Linked DNA regions of Breoghania sp. L-A4. The protein of the gene in region 1 interacts with the protein of each later gene in a pairwise test. Links are inferred from orthologs where the notes say so. Each region holds a gene or a part of one and is shown in the gene's direction. Other genes may lie near its edges.

The links.
Region 2: the proteins of rplK (region 1) and D1F64_RS16440 interact in binary tests that used the Escherichia coli proteins (3 or more experiments, as listed by UniProt). The link is inferred for Breoghania sp. L-A4 from one-to-one orthologs.

The regions. Positions count from the first base shown.
Region 1 is NZ_CP031841.1:3,251,540-3,254,691, reverse strand. What follows is about bases 264-3,103. They hold rplK (50S ribosomal protein L11), read left to right. Parts: upstream 264-1,389; coding sequence 1,390-1,818; downstream 1,819-3,103. Other genes in these bases: rplJ (50S ribosomal protein L10), read left to right, coding at 2,858-3,103; rplA (50S ribosomal protein L1), read left to right, coding at 1,823-2,521; nusG (transcription termination/antitermination protein NusG), read left to right, coding at 654-1,184; secE (preprotein translocase subunit SecE), read left to right, coding at 418-615. Also shown: tuf (elongation factor Tu), read left to right, coding at 1-131; more of rplJ, read left to right, coding at 3,104-3,152. UniProt on the Escherichia coli protein: Forms part of the ribosomal stalk which helps the ribosome interact with GTP-bound translation factors.
Region 2 is NZ_CP031841.1:3,591,938-3,595,244, reverse strand. Bases 174-3,168 are described here. They hold D1F64_RS16440 (50S ribosomal protein L11 methyltransferase), read left to right. Parts: upstream 174-1,224; coding sequence 1,225-2,112; downstream 2,113-3,168. Other genes in these bases: D1F64_RS16430 (aminopeptidase P family protein), read left to right, coding at 2,769-3,168; D1F64_RS16435 (hypothetical protein), read right to left, coding at 2,167-2,385; D1F64_RS23520 (tetratricopeptide repeat protein), read right to left, coding at 468-950. In the rest of the region: D1F64_RS16450 (IS110 family transposase), read right to left, coding at 1-136; more of D1F64_RS16430, read left to right, coding at 3,169-3,307. UniProt on the Escherichia coli protein: Methylates ribosomal protein L11.

The DNA.
Region 1 (3,152 bases):
TGCCGGGTGACAATGTCACCGTGGTGGTCACGCTGATCGTGCCGATCGCAATGGAAGAGGGCCTGCGCTTCGCCATCCGCGAAGGCGGCCGTACGGTCGGCGCCGGCGTCGTCGCTTCCATCATCGAGTAACGAAATACCGAAGCGGCGGCCGCAATCGCCGCCGCTTCATACGCCGCCGTCAGATCGCGGTTGGCAAGAGAGTTCAGGCGCGCCATATATGTCCGGCGCGCTCTAGGGGTGTAGCTCAGTTGGTAGAGCAACGGTCTCCAAAACCGTAGGTCGTGAGTTCGAGTCTCTCCGCCCCTGCCACTTCTCTCTTGTGGAATCGGTTCGACGGCTATAAGTAGGGACGTACCGAGCGGGGCGCGCGAATGATTTCGCGCGCCTACGCGTCGTAAGCAGGCCGAAAGCGGAAATGGCAAAAACCAATCCATTTACATTTCTCCAGCAGGCGCGTGCGGAGGTTTCCAAGGTCACTTGGCCCTCTCGTCGGGAAACCGGAATCACCACCGTCATGGTGTTTGTGATGGTTTTTCTCGCGTCGATCTTTTTTCTCCTCGCTGACCAGCTTCTGAGCTGGGGAGTGAGCCTGTTGCTGGGCTTTGGCGCGTAAAAGCCTTTCCCTGCCTGAAGAAGCGAACCTGAGGTCACATGACCAAGCGCTGGTATATCGTCCACGCCTATTCCAATTTCGAAAAGAAGGTTGCCGACTCCATTCGGGAGAAGGCGGCTCAGACCGGATTGGAAGATCTTTTTGAAGAAATCCTCGTGCCGACCGAGAAGGTGGTCGAGGTGCGCCGCGGCCGCAAGGTCGACGCTGAGCGCAAGTTCTTCCCCGGCTACGTGCTGGTGAAGATGCAGATGACCGACGAAGCCTACCATCTGATCAAGAACACGCCCAAGGTGACGGGCTTCCTGGGCTCGGACAACAAGCCGATCCCGATCTCGGAAGCCGAGGCGCTGCGCATTCTGCATCAGGTCCAGGAAGGTGTCGAACGGCCGAAGCCGTCCATTTCCTTCGAGGTTGGCGAGCAGGTACGGGTCGCGGACGGCCCGTTCGCCTCGTTCAACGGCCTTGTCGAGGAAGTCGACGAAGAGCGTGCCCGGGTCAAGGTGGCGGTGTCCATCTTCGGCCGTGCGACGCCGGTCGAACTGGAATACGCGCAAGTCGAGAAACTCTGAGTTTTCGACCGCTCGCCTCGCGAGGGGTGGCGTAGAGAATGGCTGTCCGGGCGTGTCCCGGTCCGCCTTTCGACGGTGTCCGGATCCGCATGAGGCGGGGCGGAGGCCGGGTGGGAGGTATCTTGCGTGCTTTCGCCGGCACGTGGGGCCAGACCACCAACTCTCTGGCGTCGGACTGTCCGGCAGATTGAACTAGGAGAGCCACATGGCGAAGAAAATTGAGGGCTACCTGAAGCTTCAGGTCCCTGCGGGTTCGGCCACGCCGTCCCCGCCGATCGGTCCCGCGCTCGGTCAGCGCGGTCTGAACATCATGGAATTCTGCAAGGCATTCAACGCGCAGACGCAGGATCTGGAAAAGGGCGCTCCGTGCCCGACGGTGATCACGTTCTTTACGGACAAGTCGTTCACCTTCGAGATCAAGACCCCGCCGGTCAGCTTCTTCTTGAAGAAGGCCGCCAAGATCGAGAAGGGCGCAGCGACCGCCGGTCGCGGCACGGTTGGTTCGGTCACGCGCGCTCAGGTGCGCGAAATCGCGGAAGCGAAGATGAAGGACTTGAACGCCAACGACATCGACGCAGCGATGCTGATGGTCGAGGGTTCTGCCCGGTCTATGGGCGTCGAGGTTGCGGAGTAGAACCATGGCAAAGATTGGCAAGCGCGCCCGCGCCGCGCGCGAGGACATCGACCGCAACAAGCTCTACGCGCTGGATGAGGCGATCAGCCTGATCAAGTCGCGTGCGACCGCGAAGTTCGACGAGACCGTCGAGATCGCCCTGAACCTGGGTGTCGACCCGCGTCACGCCGACCAGATGGTCCGTGGCGTGTGCATGCTGCCCAACGGCACCGGCAAGTCGGTGCGCGTGGCGGTGTTCGCCCGTGGCGACAAGGCTGATGAGGCCAAGGCCGCCGGCGCGGACATCGTCGGCGCGGAAGATCTCGTCGAGCTCGTTCAGGGCGGCACGATCGATTTTGATCGCTGCATCGCGACGCCGGACATGATGCCGCTCGTCGGCCGTCTCGGCAAGGTGCTCGGCCCGCGCGGCATGATGCCGAACCCGAAGGTCGGCACCGTGACTCCGGATGTCGCCGGTGCTGTCAGCGACGCCAAGGGCGGTGCCGTGCAGTTCCGCGTCGAGAAGGCGGGCATCGTGCACGCCGGCGTCGGCAAGGCTTCGTTCGAAGAGGGCAAGCTGCTTGAGAACATCAAGGCGTTTACCGACGCCGTGATGAAGGCCAAGCCGACCGGCGCGAAGGGCGTTTATCTGCAGCGCGTCGCCGTCACCTCGACGATGGGCCCGGGCGTCAAGATCGACCCGTCGACCGTCCTCGGCGCCTAGGCGCAAGAGAACAAGTTTTTGGCCGGCGCGAGCCGGCCGAGAACCGATCGTTGGGAGCAATCCCTCCGGTCGGTCCTGTCCGAGACTGCAGGTGTTGGGCCTCGTGCCTGATTTAAGCCACATGGGCCTGCATAGACGGGTGGAGCCAAGTTCTCCGCGCAAGCGGAGACTGCGGTTCGAACCGTTACGCCTTGCCGCGCTGCTCGCGTGCGTAAGGGGGACAGGAACCCCGAGCGTCGCTCCCGATGGGGAGGGGAAACCCGCCTTGTCGAGTGCGGCAAAGCAAACCGGCGGCCGAACGTTTTCGGGCGTTTTGCCGTCAATTGGAGAAGGTAAGTGGAAAGAGCGGAAAAGCGTGAGCTTGTGACGTCGCTCAACGAGGTGTTCGCGAACACCGGCGTTGTCGTCGTTGCCCACTACACGGGCCTCTCGGTGTCTGAGATGACGGCGCTTCGCGCCAAGGTTTCGGAAGCCGGTGGTTCTGTAAAGGTCGCGAAGAACCGTCTTGCCAAGCTTGCCCTTCAAGGCACGGATATCGAGCATATCTCCGATCTGTTCACGGGTCCGACCGTCCTCGTCTATTCAGACGACCCGGTCGCGGCTCCCAAGGCAGTGTCGGATTTCGCCAAGA
Region 2 (3,307 bases), 340 kb from region 1 along the record:
CACCAAGGCCTGCGAGCCATGCCTCGATGGCCTCGGCCGTGTTGTCAACGCGCCGATGGGTGTCGTAAAGCCCATCAAAAATATCGAGATGATGCTTGGAAACATCGATTCCAATGAAGCCAGGGTGTATCCTCATGGCGCCTGTCCCTGTGCTGCGAGGTCCGGTTGCGGCGGCCTCGATCAACTGTTCAGGTTTGGATCTGTCTGCGCGGGCGGGGATCCGTGCCGGTTCTCGGTCTGCAAAACCTGGGACCCAACGATCTCCCGTCCGCACCCATTCTGACACATCGACAATACACAGGGGCCCACTATGCCGCTCGGCGAATGAGGACGTTTGTGCGTAAGCTCGTGCCTCACCACCAAACCCGCAAGCGCCTCAACAAGCAGAGACCAGAGTAGGCCCCGGCTCGGAGGCCGGGGTGACATCGCATTGCGTGGCGCGCTTCGGACGTGGCCACGCCTCCCCCTCAGATCTTCTCGCCCTTCGGCTCCAGGAGCATGCGCCGTTCCTTCAGCCACGGGTGGATGTCGATGGCTTGGCGCAGGGCCTTTTGGGCGAGTTCCACGCGGCCCTGCATCATCAGGATGTTCGCCTTGCCGGCCAGCGCGCCGAAATGCCTGGGCTCCAGCTCCAGGCAGCGGTCGATGTCCTCCAGCGACTTGTCGGGCTTGTTCTGCAGGAACAGGATGAAGGCGCGCTGGTTCCAGCCCTCTGCGTAGTCCGGCGCGTTGCGGATCACCTCGTCGAGAATGCCGCGCGCGGTCTCAAAATCGTAGCTGCTGCGCGCCCGCATGGCCTCGGTGAGGCGCGCCTCGATCTCGGGTGTGGGCGCGCTGCGCACCCAGAACTGCCAGATGGCGTTCTCGGCCTGGCGGCCGGAGCGTTCGTCGGGCGCGCTTTTCAGCGTCTCGAACAATTTGTCGCGCTCGCGGGCCATGGCTTGGCTCATGGGGCGGAGTCCGCGGCCATGGCGGGCGAGGGCGCGCCCGCGGTTCCCAGCGCAAGCACCACGGCGAGCGGGATGAGAAGGCAGGGAGATCGGGACATGGCGCGGCTCCTGATGATGAACGCCCTCCAACCTAATTGCGCCGCGGACAGCGTTCAAATCGCGCTTGCGTGAAGGGTGGCGGCGGCCGTGGCGAGCGCCTATAAGGCGCGAAACGCAACCGGCCGGACCAAATCTCCCGGGTGCGGCCTCTCGGGTTTTCATGAAGGAATGACGCATGCCGACGATCCGCGCACGAATGACGGCGGACGAACACGAAGCCCGGCGGATCTCGGATCTGCTGGAGGTGGCGTTCGAGACCGAGGGCTATCCCGTCAGCGTCTATGAGAAGGTGATGGACGGTCCATGGACCGCCGAAATCCTGTTTTTCGACGGCTCGCCGGAGGACGCGGCGCCGCGCATTGTCGAGCGGCTGGGCAAGGACGCGTTCGCGGCCCAAATCGAGGCGGACGTGCTGCCGGAAACCGACTGGGTGGTGAAAAGCCTCGAGGGGCTGAAGCCGGTCACCGCGGGCCGCTTCATGGTCTATGGCGGGCACGACGCGGACAAGCTGCCGGCCAATGCCATCGGCATCCGGATCGAGGCGGCGCAGGCCTTCGGCACCGGCCATCACGGCACCACGGCGGGCTGTCTTGAGGAGTTGGGCCGCGTTCTGACGCGCCGCAGCTATTCCCGCGTGCTGGATCTGGGTACGGGAAGCGGCGTGCTGGCCATCGGCATCGCCAAGCTGGCGCATGTGCGGGTGCTGGCCACCGACATCGATCCGCTGGCGACGAAAATCGCTGCGGAAAACGCCCGGCTCAACGGGGTGCAGGGGTATCTGGAGGTTCTGACGGCCACCGGCGTGACCCATCGGCGCTTTGCGGAGTGCGCGCCGTTCGATCTCGTGGTGGCCAATATTCTCGCGCGCCCCTTGATGGGGCTGGCGGCGCCGATCGCGGCGCTGATGGACCGCAACGCGACCCTGGTGCTGTCGGGCCTGCGGGTCTCTGACGGACCGCGGGTGATCGCGGCCTATCGGTCTCAGGGGTTTCGGCTCGTCCGCCGCGGCGTGCGTGAAGACTGGCTTACGCTGACGCTGGCGAACGGACGGGCCGAACCATAGGCGTATTCAGTATGTGCCGGCCCCGGAGATGATCCGGGGTCGGGACCGGTCCGATCAGAACGGGCCGGTCATCGCGCCCTGACGCTCGAGCTCGCGGCGGTCGTAGCCGTAGCCGGCCAGCGTGGCGTCGTCGAGCGACAGCAGGTAGCCGTTGACGTAGCGGCGGGCCTGCTCTTCACGGGCCGTCATCAGACGGTCGAGCGCGCGGCGCAGAACGCCCTTGTGGTTGCTGGTGCCGGCGAAGCCGGTGGAAGTCATGGATGCCATTGCCATGGTGCAATCTCCTTGAAGGTTGGGGCAGAGCCCCGTCTGGAGCCATGCTCGGGAGCGCCTGGCGGCCGGGGGAGGCCATGCCGCGGGAGCGTTCCCTGTTGTCTTGAGAGACTATATGTGCACCGCGGGCCGATTGAGTATCCGGTTCAAGTGCATAGCAGCCTTGCTCTTTTTGCATGTGCGAAGTTATACGCGTGCGATGCAGCATCTCCCTCCGGCGCCAACCGCTGGAACTCCGCGGTTTGCGAACGCCGTGGCTGATTGCCCTCATTTTGTGCGTGGGCATTTTCCGGGCAGGCGAGGCGGGCATTTTCTTGCGTCACACGCGCGGATTCACGGAAAAGCGGTTCGCAGTTGCGCGAGATCTGCGCTAGCTTCGCGTCATGTTTCAAACATTCGATGATATCGCCGATCCCACACGCGGCACCGAGCGCCTTGCCCTTCTGCGCAAGGAATTGTCCCAACGCGGTCTCGACGGCTTTCTCGTGCCGCGCGCCGACGCCCATCAGGGCGAATATGTGGCGGCCTGCGACGAGCGGCTCGCCTGGCTCACCGGTTTTGGCGGCTCCGCCGGAACGGCGGCGGTGCTGGGCGACAGGGCCGCGATCTTTGTTGACGGCCGCTACACCCTGCAGGTGCGCGACCAGGTCGATTGCGAGGCCTTCGAGCCGCAGCATCTGATCGACAATCCGCCGTCGAAATGGCTCGCCGGCATCCTGCAGCCGGGCCAGAAGCTCGGCTATGATCCGATGCTGCACACGATTTCGGGCGTCAAGCGGCTCAGGGAAGTCTGCGAAGCGGCCGGCGCGGAGCTGGTCGCCGAGACCGACAACCCGGTCGATGCGATCTGGCGGGACCGGCCGCAGCCGCCGATCGGCCCCGTGACGCTGCACCCGATCGAGTTCTCCGGCGAGGCGGCCAG